DNA from 2 places in the Mesorhizobium sp. 01N446 genome. Region 1 is predicted to be linked to the other one. Evidence: predicted binding sites of a transcription regulator. Region 1 holds the regulator's gene; the other holds the start of a gene.

Region 1 (6,376 bases):
AACGCGATCTACGGCAGCATCGTGATGACCATCATCGGCATCATCGTCGGCACGCCGATCGGCGTGCTGGCCGGCACCTACATGGCCGAATACGGCCGCTTCTCGAAGCTCACCACGGTGGTGCGCTTCATCAACGACATTCTTCTGTCGGCGCCGTCGATCATCATCGGACTGTTCGTCTATGAGCTGATGGTGCGGCCGATGGGGCATTTCTCGGCGATCGCCGGTGCCGTGGCACTTGCCATCCTGGTCATCCCCGTCGTCGTGCGCACCACCGAGGACATGCTCAACCTGGTGCCGAACGCCTTGCGCGAAGCCGGCACCGCGATCGGCGCGCCGCGCTGGGTGGTCATCCGCTCGGTTGCCTATCGCGCCGCGCTTTCGGGCATCGTCACCGGCATATTGCTGGCGATCGCGCGCATCTCCGGCGAGACCGCACCGCTTCTTTTCACGGCGCTGAACAACCAGTTCTGGTCGAGCAATCTAAACGCGCCGATGGCCAGCCTGCCTGTCACCATCTTCCAGTTCGCTCTCAGTCCCTATGAGGAATGGCAGCAGCTGGCCTGGACCGGCGCACTCATCATCACATTGACGGTTCTCGCGCTCAGCATCTTTGCGCGCAGCCTGACCGGACGCAGAGAGGACAAATGAGCCAGATGTTGTCTCCAGACATGACGATCGCCGCCGAGGCGGTGACCAAGGCCAAGATCGAGGTCAAGAACCTCAACTTCTACTACGGCCAGTCGAAGGCGCTGAAGGACATCACGCTGTCGCTGCCCGAGCGCAGCGTCACCGCCTTCATCGGCCCTTCGGGTTGCGGAAAGTCGACGCTGCTGCGCGTCTTCAACCGCATCTACGAGCTCTATCCCAAGCAGACCGCCGAGGGCCAGGTGCTGCTCGACGGCCAGAACATTCTCGACCGCTCGCAGGATCTCAACCTGCTGCGCACCAAGATCGGCATGGTGTTCCAGAAGCCGACACCGTTCCCGATGTCGATCTACGAGAACATCGCTTTCGGCGTCAGGCTCTATGAGAAGATCAGCAAGGCCGAAATGGACGGCCGTGTCGAGCAGGCGCTGAAGCGCGCGGCGCTGTGGACCGAGGTCAAGGACAAGCTCAACGCCAGCGGCCTCAGCCTGTCGGGCGGCCAGCAGCAGCGGCTGTGCATCGCTCGCACCGTGGCGGTGAAGCCGGAAGTCATCCTGCTCGACGAGCCGGCCTCGGCGCTCGACCCGCTGTCGACCGCCAAGATCGAGGAACTGATCGACGAGCTGCAGGCCGACTACACGATCGTCATCGTCACCCACAACATGCAGCAGGCCGCGCGCGTGTCGAAGCAGACGGCCTTCATGTATCTGGGCGAACTGGTCGAATTCGACAAAACCGAGAAGATCTTCACGTCGCCTCGCGAGAAGCGCACGCAAGACTACATCACCGGCCGCTTCGGCTGATCGCACGCATACGAGGACCAGGATCATGGCCGAACACACAGTCGCAGCCTTCGACGAGGATCTCGGACAGATCAGCAGGCTGATCAGCGACATGGGCGACCTCGCCGGCTCGATGGTCGGCGGCGCCACCAAGGCGCTGCTGAATTCCGACAATGCGCTCGCCCAGCGCGTGGTCTCCGACGACGCCATCATGGATGCGCGCCAGCGCGAGCTCGACGACCGCGCCATCACGCTGATCGCCAAGCGCCAGCCTATGGCCGACGATCTGCGTCATGTCGTCGGCTCGATCCGCATGGCCGGTGATCTCGAACGCATCGGCGACCTTGCCAAGAACATTGCCAAGCGCGTCGGCACCGTCGGCCTCAGCTCCACGCCGCGCGACCTGTCGCATTCCATCGACGCCATGGCGCAGCTGGTGCTGATCCAGGTGCAGGGCGTGATCGAGGAATATGCGGCGCGCGATGCCGCCGCACTGGCGAAGCTGCGCGCCGACGACGAACGCATCGACGTCAAATACACCTCCGTCTTCCGCGAACTGCTGACCTACATGATGGAGGATCCGCGCAACATCACGGCCTGCACGCATCTGTTGTTCTGCGCCAAGAATCTCGAACGCATCGGCGACCATGTGACCAACATCGCCGAGAACGCGTACTATGTCCTGACCGGCACGCAACTGCCCGCCAACCGTCCAAAGCAGGACGAGACGGCGATGTCGGCGCCGGCGGCCTGAGCGCAGGGGTAACCAAGCGATGATCGCACCACGCATCATGGTGGTGGAGGACGAGGAGCCGCTCGGCGTGCTCCTCCGCTACAATCTGGAATCGGAGGGTTATCAGGTCGAGGTGGTGACACGCGGCGATGAAGCCGAAATCCGCCTGCAGGAGAACGTGCCCGACCTCCTGGTGCTCGACTGGATGGTGCCGGCGGTGTCCGGCATCGAACTCTGCCGGCGCCTGCGGATGCGGCCCGAGACCGAGCGGCTGCCGATCATCATGCTGACCGCACGGGGCGAAGAAAGCGACCGTGTGCGTGGGCTGTCCACCGGCGCCGACGACTATCTGGTCAAGCCGTTCTCGACGCCGGAATTCATGGCTCGCGTCAAGGCGCTGCTGCGCCGCGCCAAGCCGGAAGTGCTGTCCAGCGTGCTCAAGGTCGGCGACATCGTGCTCGACCGCGAATCGCACCGGGTCTATCGCAAGAAGAGCGAGATCCGGCTCGGACCGACCGAATTCCGCCTGCTCGAATTCATGATGCGCCACCCCGGCCGCGTGTTCTCGCGCAGCCAACTGCTCGACAATGTCTGGGGCGAGACGATCTACATCGACGAACGCACTGTCGACGTGCATGTCGGCCGGCTGCGCAAGGCGGTCAACAATGGCCGCATGCCGGATGTCATCCGCACCATTCGCGGCGCTGGCTACGCGATCAGGGAAGATTGAAAGCGACCTGATTCAGGCGACGTTTTTCTTGGCGGCAAGGCCCGCTTTCGTTTGCACGCCCGGCGCGAAAATCTCCTGGTCGACGAAGGTCAGCGCGCGCATGGCACAGCCTTCGCGGATCAGCGGCAGCTCGTTCGGCTCGGTGTCGAAGGAGATCGATTTCGAGTGCTGGCCGCCAGCGGTCTGGGCGATCGCCTCGCGCAGTGCCGGCTCGATCAGGTCGAAGGCGGCGGCGCTGACGCCGACCATGGCGACGGGCGCGGGATCGATCAGCGCGAACAGGCTGCCGAGGCCGTAGCCAAGTGCCTCGCCGGCCTTGCGGTAGGCTTCGCGCTCGGGCCCGTCCCGTTCGCGTGCCGTGGCGGCCAATGCCCGCATCTGCGCGTCGCTGACATCGGCCACCGGCTCGGTGTCCTCGCTGAGCTGCCTGGCGTTGCGCCAGATGGCATAGTTGCCGGCATAAGCCTCGACGCAGCCACGGCGGCCGCAGCGGCAGAGCGCGCCGCCCGGCCGATGGATCATGTGGCCGAATTCGCCGCCCGAGGAATGGGTGCCGGTGAAGAGCTCGCCCTTCAGCACCAGGCCCATGCCGATGCCGTGCGACAAAAGGATGGCAATGAAGTCGTCGCGGTAGCGCTCGGGATCGCGCCAGCGCAGCGCCACGGCCATCATGTTGCAGTCGTTTTCCATGGTGGCGGGGATGCCGAACTCGGCTTCGAGTATGTCGGCGAAGGCGATGTCGGTCTGCGGCGTGATCGGCGACCAGAGCATCGCCCGGGCTTCGGTGTCGGTGATGCCCTGGATCGCCAGCGCGATGCGGGCGACGCTGCGCACATCGATGTCGGGATCCTCGAGCCGCCGTCGCACGATTGCCGTGCATTCGCCGATCAGCGCTTCGCGCGACATGGTCAGCGTGTCCAGCCGGCGCTGTTCCTCCGATATCACCTGGCCGGCATAGTCGATGACGGCGACGGAGAGGAAATTCAGCGACAGCACCACGGTCATGACAGCCGCGGCCTCCGGGTTGAGGCCAAGGCCGACCTGCGGCCTGCCGCGTTTGAGCGCGCCGGCCTCGCTCGGCTTGCCCTCGGCCAGGATGCCTTCACCGATCAGGTCGGAGGAAATCGCCGATATGGTCGAATGGCTGAGGCCGGTGGTCGCCGCGATCTCGGTGCGCGAAGGCCGGCCGGCCCGGCGCACGGCCGCGATCACCATGGCGCGGTTGCGCCGGCGCAGATCGTCGTGACGGATTCCGACCGACATGTTTTTCCATATCCTCCCGGTCGCCGCGGCTCCTCCGGTCCCTCGAATGCCGCGCGACACGGTCAAATACTGGCAGAAGCGGCCCGTCCTGTCATTTATTTATTCCGAGGCTCGAAAAAAATTCGGAAGGGCATCAAAATCCATCAGAATCGTTGTTGACAGCGTTCCGGTGTTAGACCAGTGTTTTTTCGAGGCTCGAAAAAATAGAGCCTCTGTGCCGGCCTTAGGGCCAGTTTGGTCGCGCCATACGCGGCGCAGGGAGGAATATTATGAAGAGATTCACAACCGCCATCCTGGCGGGTGTCGCCATGTCGCTGACGCTTGCGTCGGTCGCGCAGGCGAAGGACAAGGTCATCGGCGTTTCGTGGTCCAACTTCCAGGAAGAGCGCTGGAAGACCGACGAGGCCGCCATGAAGAAGGCCATCGAGGCCGCCGGCGACAAGTACATTTCCGCTGACGCGCAGTCCAATCCCGGAAAGCAGCTCACCGATGTCGAAAGCCTGATCTCGCAGGGCGCCAATTCGCTGATCATCCTGGCGCAGGATGCCTCGGCCATCGGCCCGGCCGTGCAGAAGGCGCTGGACGAAGGCATTCCGGTCGTCGGCTATGACCGCCTGATCGAGAACAAGGACGTCTTCTACCTGACCTTCGACAACAAGGAAGTCGGTCGCATGCAGGCGAGCGCGGTGTTCAAGGCCAAGCCGGAAGGCAACTATGTCTTCATCAAGGGCTCGGGCGCCGATCCGAATGCCGACTTCCTGTTCGCGGGCTCGATGGAAGTGCTGAAGGCTGCCATCGACAGCGGCAAGATCAAGAATGTCGGCGAGGCCTATACCGACGGCTGGCTGCCCGCCAACGCCCAGAAGAACATGGAGCAGTTCCTGACCGCCAACGACAACAAGGTCGACGCGGTGGTCGCGGCCAATGACGGCACCGCCGGCGGCGTCGTCGCGGCGCTGACGGCGCAGGGTCTTGCCGGCACCGTGCCGGTTTCGGGCCAGGACGGCGACCATGCCGCGCTGAACCGCATCGCGCTCGGCACCCAGACCGTGTCGGTGTGGAAGGACGCGCGCGAACTCGGCAAGAATGCCGCCGAGATCGCCTCGCAGCTGGCCGACGGCAAGAAGATGACCGACATCGCCGGTGTGAAGGACTTCACGACGCCTGGCGGCAACACCGTCAAGTCGCTGTTCCTGACCCCGGTCGCCATCACCAAGGACAATCTCAACGTCGTCATCGACGCCGGCTGGATCAAGAAGGACGAAGTCTGCGCGGGCGTCGCCGCCGGCAGCGTCGCCGCCTGCAACTAAACGGCGCAAGATTGTTCGACATCGACGCCGCGGCCCAAAAGCCGCGGCGTTTTCCCAAGGGCTTCCCGCTTCAAATGACCGCGGAAAGCAAATAGCATCCATGTTCCGGCACCCGCGCCAGACGGTAAACCGGTGGGAGGATAGCATGACCGACACGACCTCTAATCAACCGGTCGGCAGCACTGCAGCGGACAGGGCGCGTGCATCCGAACTCAGCGCCGTTGGGCGGTTCCTCAAGGCGACCGAACTCGACACGCGCATGCTCGGCATGGTCGGCGCGCTGCTGATCATCTGGGTCGGCATCCATATCCTGTCGGGCGGGCTTTTCCTGACGCCGCGCAATCTGTGGAACCTGTCGGTGCAGACCTCGTCGGTCGCGATCATGGCGACCGGTATGGTGCTGGTCATCGTCATGCGCAACATCGACCTCTCGGTCGGATCCGTCGAAGGCGTGATCGGCATGATCATGGGCGTGGCGCAGGCCGAATTCCTCATCCGCGTCGTCGGTTTCCAGCTTGGAAATCCCTGGCTCTGGATCATCGCGCTGGCCGCCGGCGTGGCGCTCGGTCTCCTGATCGGCGCATTCCAGGGCTTCATCATCGCCTATATGGAGGTTCCGGCCTTCATCGTGACGCTGGGCGGCCTGCTCGTCTGGCGCGGCATGGCATGGCTGATCACCAGCGGGCGCACGGTCGCGCCGCTCGACACAACCTTCCAGCTGATGGGCGGCGGACCACGCGGCTCGATCGGCGCCACCGCCAGCTGGATCGTCGGTGTCGTCGCCTGCGTGGCGGTCGCCTTCATGCTGCTCAACGGCAGGTCGCAGCGCAAGCGGTTCCACTTTCCGCTGCGCCCCGTCTGGGCCGAGACCTTGCTTGGCGTGGTTGCCTGCGCCGCTATCCTTGGCGCG
Region 2 (6,376 bases), 630 kb from region 1:
CGCGGCCCCGCGCAAGGCCTCGGCAATCGGCGCCGATCCGCTGTTTGGGTCTGCGCGCGATCAAACGGTTACAGCGTGCTGCGAGCGTGTCGGGATGCCGCAGGGGTGAAAGGGTTTTGAGAGTGAATGGCTGATACGACAACCAGACCGATGGTGGAGCAGGTGGCGGCGGTCGAGCCGGCGATCGTCATTGGCGCCGGCGCCGCCGGGCTGGCTGTCGCGCAGGCCCTGATCAAGGCCGGCGTGCCGGTGGCGATCCTGGAAAAGGAGAGCCGGCTGGCCGAGCCCTGGCATCGGCGCCACCAGCAACTGCATCTCAACACCCATCGCGATCTGTCGGCGCTGCCCGGCCTTTCCTTTCCCGGGGATACGCCGGCCTTTCCGCACCGCAACGTCGTTATCCGCCATATGAATGACTTCCGCCAGGCGAACCAGCTGCCGGTGGAGTTCGGCGTCGCCGTCGAGACCCTCGTGTTCCGGGGCGACCATTGGGCGGTGCGCACCAGCGCCGGCTCGCGCCTGGCGCGTCATGTCATCGTCGCCACCGGCCGCGACAAGGAACCCTTCACGCCGCAGTGGAAGGGCATGGAGGCCTTCGCGGGCCGGATCATCCATTCGGCGGATTTTGGCGACGCCAAGGCCTATGCCGGCAAGAAGGTGCTGGTCGTCGGCGCCGGCAATTCGGGCTTCGACGCCCTCAATCATCTGTCCGGGGTGGATGTGGCTTCTCTCTGGCTGTCGGCCCGCAATGGCCCCGCGCTTCTGCCCAAGCGCATCGGCCAGATCGCCGTGCACCGGCTTTCGCCGCTCATGGCGCGGCTGCCGCTGCGCGTCGCCGATGCGGCGATCGCCGCGACGCAGCGCCTGGTTTTCGGCGATCTCACCAAATTCGGCATGCCGCCCGCGCCGTCGGGCGGCGCCAGCCGCCTGACCTCGGACTACACCGCGATCGCCGCCGATGACGGCGCCGTCGACGCCATCAAATCGGGCAAGATCACCGTGGTGCCGGCGATACGGGAATTCACCCGCGACGGCGTGATCCTGGCCAATGGCAGCCTGATCGACCCCGACATCGTCATTGCCGCGACGGGCTACCGCACCGGGCTGGAGCGCATGGTCGGCAATCTCGGCGTGCTCGACAGCAAGGGCGTCCCGCTCTTCAACGGCGGCGAGGCCGATCCGAAACTGCCGGGCCTGTGGTTCACCGGCATGCGGCCGAGTATTCGCGGCTGCTTCGCCAATGCCGCCATATTGGGCAAGGCGATCGCCAGGCGGATCGCCGGTGCCGGCCGCCAGCAAGCTGGCGCCTCACGCTGATTTGATCGCAGATCCGCGCGAAAAGCATATGACCGCTTTTGACATCACGCCGATTTCGGCTCCAGCCGGCGGAAACCGACGGCGTCCGTCAGCATCTCCTCGTCGACCATGCCGGCATTGTGGAGCGCGAGCAGGTTGAGGGCGATCTCGCGCGCTTCCGGCGAATCGGGCCGTGCCTCGCGCCGCAGGCAGGCTTCGTCAAAGACGCGCTGCAGCCTGGCGATGTCGGCGGGCTTGAGCAGGCCGCGGTCATAGACTGACTTCGACATGGCGATGGTCTCCTGAGAACGACCTAGGGCGCCACCAGTAAATTGCCAATCTTTCCCGAGGCTTGAATGCAAGAAGAAGGGCTTCGCGATCACCGAAGCCCGTCCACGCATAGCCTCGCGGGATATCAGACCGCGATCTTGCCGCCGCCTTGCCTGGTGATGGCGACGACCGATGGCCGCACCGGCATTTCGGGCTTGAAGTCCGGCCAGCGCGTCGACGGATCCTCATAGTAGGACGGGCGGCCGAAACCTTCCCAATCCTCGCCGCCATCGCCCGGATGCTGGACGGCGACGAAAGCGGTTTGGTCGTCGGGCGCAAACAGTGGGCCGCACATTTCCGCGCCGATCGGCACGCGGAAGAACAGCTTTGAGGTCGCTCGCGCGGCCCCCTCCGTGTCGACCGCCCACAGGCCATCGGTGCGGCCCGTGGCCTTCGGACCCTGGCCGTCTGTGGCGACCCACAGGCGCCCGGCCGAATCGACCGCGCAATTGTCGGGCATGCCGAACCAGCCATTGGCCGTCGTCGCCGTCGAGAAGGTGGCGCCGACATCGGCAACCGAGGGATCGCCGCATTTCAAAAGCACCTCCCATTTGCCCTTTGCGGCGGTGAAATCACCGTCGGTCTCGGTGATCTCGATGATGTGACCGAAGGCATTTTCGGCGCGCGGGTTGGCGGCGTCGACCTGGTCGGCCTTGCGCTTCGAATTGTTGGTCAGCATGACATAGACCTTGCCGTTGACCCCGTTGGGCTGGATGTCCTCGGGCCGGTCCATCTTGGTGGCGCCGAGCAGATCGGCGGCGCGCCGCGTCTCGATCAGCACGTCGGCCTGGCTGCCAAAGCCGTTTTCCGCCGTCAGCGGCCCCTGGCCGAAGACGATCGGCAGCCAGTCCACCGTGCCGTCCTCGGCGAATTTGGCGACATGCAGCGTGCCGTCGTCGAGCAGGTCCTTGTTGGCGGCATGGTCGTTGGCGTTGAACGTGCCCTTGGTGACGAATTTGTAGACATAGTCGAAGCGCTCGTCGTCGCCGAGATAGAAGACGACGCGGCCGTCCTTGGCGACGATCGATTCGGCGCCTTCATGCTTGAAGCGGCCCATGGCGGTGCGCTTCCTCGGCGTCGAATTCGGATCGTTGACGTCGACCTCGACGATCCAGCCGAAGCGGTTGGGTTCGTTCGGCTCCTTGGCGAGATTGAACCGGTCGTAATGCGCGCCCCATTCATAGGCGCCTTCCGGAATGCCGAGCCGCTTGTAGTTGGCGGCTTCCTTGTGGCCTTCCGGCAGTTCGCCGGAGAAATAGCCGTGGATGTTCTCCTCGGCCATCACATAGGTGCCCCACGGCGTGACGCCGCCGGCGCAATTGTTGAAAGTGCCGAACACTTTTGTGCCGGACGGGTCGGCATTGGTCTTGACGCGATCATGGCCGGCGACCGGACCAGATAGCGCCATTTCGGTGGTCGAGGTGATGCGGCGGTTGTGCTTGCCGTCGCGCACCACTTGCCATTTGCCACCTTGCTTGCGGATCTCGACGATGGTGCCGCCATGCGCCGCCATCTCGACATCGACCTGCTCCTTCGAGAGCGGGGCGACCTCGGCCTTCTTCTTCCCGTCCTTCTCGACGATCGAAACGATGCCCGGGAACATCAAATGCGGGTTGGTGTATTCGTGGTTGACCACGAGCAGGCCGTGCTCGGCCGAGCCGTCGATCGCGATGTAGCCGACATAGTCATTGTTGTAGCCGAACTGCCTGGCCTGTGCCTCAGCCGACTGTTTCGTCGGATCGAACTCCGGCGAATCGGCAAACAGCGGATCGCCCCAGCGCAACAGCACGTCGGCGTCGTAGCCCGGCGCGACATGATGCCTGTCGTCGATGCCGGCCTGGAGCTCGTCGAATTTGAAGGCCGATCCTTCCGCGGCGCGGGCATCGTCGGCGGCGGTCAAGGCCAGCGGGCCGACGGTCGCGGCGATCGCCGAGACGGCGAGCGATCCCTTCAGGAACCCCCGGCGTGAGAATCGCGCGGCGATGATCTCGCCCATGGTGCGGTTGTCGGTGGGGTTGATGGCCGGACCGTCGTTTTCCTCGAGCAGGCTGGTGCGGAATCGGGTGTCGGAGGAGCGATGTTCGGTCATGAGGGGCCTCTGGCTTTGGAGTGGCTGGAGCTTTTGTCGCCCTTCGACCCCTACAGCCGGCTGATCACATTTTCGTGACATCATACCTGCCCCGACGCTCCGGGCGAGGCGGATGTCACCCGTGATGTCGGACTTTAGTCCAACCTTGCGCTTGCAAAGGTCCTGGAGGACAAACGCAACGGTCGGAGGTCGCTTCCGGCCAATACATCTTTCGGCGATGTTGCGGGTTGCAACGTTGGGGTGGGCGCGCCGGCTCAATCGACGGAGATCATGATGCACGGATCGATCACGGCCCGGTGTGGCCGGCTGACGCTCGTTTCGGCGGCTGCCCTGGCGCTGACCATCATTCCCTATCGAATTGCCCTGCACCACTCCAACCCCGGAATCGACGCCGCGTCGGCACAGGCCGCCAGTGGCGGCAATGGCGGTGGTAACGGTGGCGGCAATGGCGGTGGCAACGGCGGCGGTAACGGCGGTGGCAACGGCGGCGGTAATGGCGGTGGCAACGGCGGTAACAGCGGCGGCGGTAACAGCAGCAGCGGCGGCAACAGCAGCAGCAGTGGCGGTAGCGGCGGTAACAGCAGCGGTGGCAACAGCAGCAGCGGCGGTGGTAGCGGCGGTAACAGCAGCGGCGGCAATGGTGGTAACAGCGGCAACGGGAATGGAAACAGCGGCAATTCCGGAACGGATGGCAAAGGTGACAACTCGGCATCCGGCAAGGGTCAGAGCGACAATGGCGTCAGCCATGTCAACGTCTCGACCGGCGACAAGGTCGAGGTGAGCGGCAACAAGATCACCGTCACGCATCCCGACGGCATCACCGAAAAGATCGAGAACGGCCGTTTCAAGATGAAGGATGCGCTGGGTCGCACGATCATCGACCGCCGAGCCACGCCGGCCGACTTCAGCCGGCTAAAGGCCTTGTGAAACCGGCCAACAGGCAACGGCCGGTTTCACATGTCACCTCCGCCGCCCCCGGCGGAGGTGACATTTCCTTGTCCGGGCCTCGCGCGGTCCCGCAATGGCCTGGCTCTTTGTTTTGACGCAATTCCCCAGGGAAAGCGCTACGCGCTTTTCCCGGAAAAACCGCTTTCCTGGAGTTGCTCTAAGAGCGGCTTCTGTCCCGGTCGCGCAATTCGCGCATCATGAGCGCCGCTTCAGTGCGGTTTCGCACATTGAGTTTCGACAGCACCCCGGTCATGTGGTGCTTGACCGTCTTCTCCTGCAACTCCAGGCGCAAGGCGACCTCCTTGTTGGAGAGCCCTTCCGCCACCAGCCGCAGGATTTCCGTTTGCCGTTCGGTGAGTTGCCGCAACCGGTCCGTCACGCCGTTGGTGGCCTGCGGGGATTGGAGATCGGAAAGCAGCCGCGCCGACAGCGCCGGCGAAAGATAGCTCTCGCCGGCCGCCACATTGCGCAGGATGTCGGCGAGCGCGCGCGATCCGACACCCTTGAGGATATAGCCCTGCACGCCTGCGTTCAGCGCCGTGGTTACATCGGCATTGGTCTCCGAGACAGTCAGCATGACGATCCTCTGGGCGGGATGGTCGGCAAGGATGCTTGCAACCGCGGACAGGCCGCCGCCCGGCATCGAGATATCGAGCAGCAATATGTCAGGGCGCACCGTTGAGGCGATGCGTTCGGCATCTTGCGCTGTCGCGCCTTCGCCGACGATCTCGAAACCTCCGATCTCCGACAAGCTGCGCGTCACGCCTTCGCGAAACAGCGGATGATCGTCGACAATAGCGATACGGATAGCCCCAATCATGCTTGCTCCTCGACCGAAAGACTGATCACCAATCGTGTGCCTTGCGCTCCCGTCAAGGTCTCGAACTGGCCGCCAATGCTTTCGACCCGCTCCCTGAGACCGGCGAGCCCCAACCCGTCGACCCGCGCCGGGTCGAAACCCGGCCCGCCGTCCGACACTTCGACAAAAAGCCTGCCATTCTTCATCCCGGCCCGCACCGTCTGATCCTTGGCCCGCCCGTGGCGATAGGCATTGTTCAGCCCTTCCTGCACGAAACGATAGATGCTGATCTTCTCGGAAGCGCCGAGTTCAGGCAAATGCCTGGGCAGTGTGAGCGTCACCGACGTTCCCGTCCGGCGCTCATGTTCATCGACGGCCAGCCGCAATATGTCCGTTGCCGCGGCCGTTTCTATCTGCGGCAAGACGAGACCGGTGCAGATACCGCGTATTTCGCGCATCGCATCCTCCAGCGTCTTGCGGATCATCGCGACCTCGGTCGCGCGGTTTTCGCCCCAATTGCCGTCGCCGGAGAATACCGGGCTGTCCATGCGCAGCGCGGCCAGGGCCACGAGTTGCGCCGGTCCGTCATGCAGGTCGGCGCCGATCCGGCGCAGGTATCGTTCGTTGAGGGCGGTGGCCCGGCGGGACGCCCGTTGCACACGCTGCCGCAAGGCGCTGTTTTGCGTCACCAGCCCCTGCAACTCGGACACCTGGCGGCGCAGCGCTCCGCGCTGATCGTCGATGGTGCGGCTCGCGCGCAGCACGATGCTCGACAACAGCAGAAAGGCCGTCAAGGTGGTGCCGGCCACGATCAGCCAGCTCGACAGCAGGGCGGAGGCCAGCGTGGCTTTGAAATCGGTGGCGACCTCGAAGAATTCGGTGACGGCCACCACCTCGCCGGACCAGGGTTCGCG

The links. Region 1 encodes PhoB, which activates phosphate uptake and scavenging genes when phosphate is short. Its sites were predicted from a motif close to TGTCATNNANCTGTCAT; they were not measured.
Region 2: the regulator PhoB is predicted to act here: its motif matches at 3,779-3,795, upstream of AC1DPX_RS04640 (PhoX family protein).

What each region holds. Positions count from the first base shown of each region.
Region 1 is NZ_JBFTRA010000001.1:1,616,641-1,623,016, forward strand. It holds gene pstA (phosphate ABC transporter permease PstA) at 1-651, shown strand, start outside; gene pstB (phosphate ABC transporter ATP-binding protein PstB) at 648-1,451, shown strand; gene phoU (phosphate signaling complex protein PhoU) at 1,477-2,184, shown strand; gene phoB (phosphate regulon transcriptional regulator PhoB) at 2,204-2,893, shown strand; gene AC1DPX_RS07860 (ROK family protein) at 2,906-4,156, opposite strand; gene xylF (D-xylose ABC transporter substrate-binding protein) at 4,426-5,466, shown strand; gene AC1DPX_RS07870 (sugar ABC transporter permease) at 5,612-6,376, shown strand, end outside.
Region 2 is NZ_JBFTRA010000001.1:987,091-993,466, reverse strand. It holds gene AC1DPX_RS04650 (flavin-containing monooxygenase) at 127-1,317, shown strand; gene AC1DPX_RS04645 (hypothetical protein) at 1,362-1,586, opposite strand; gene AC1DPX_RS04640 (PhoX family protein) at 1,712-3,715, opposite strand; gene AC1DPX_RS04635 (hypothetical protein) at 3,989-4,642, shown strand; gene AC1DPX_RS04630 (response regulator) at 4,821-5,483, opposite strand; gene AC1DPX_RS04625 (sensor histidine kinase) at 5,480-6,376, opposite strand, start outside.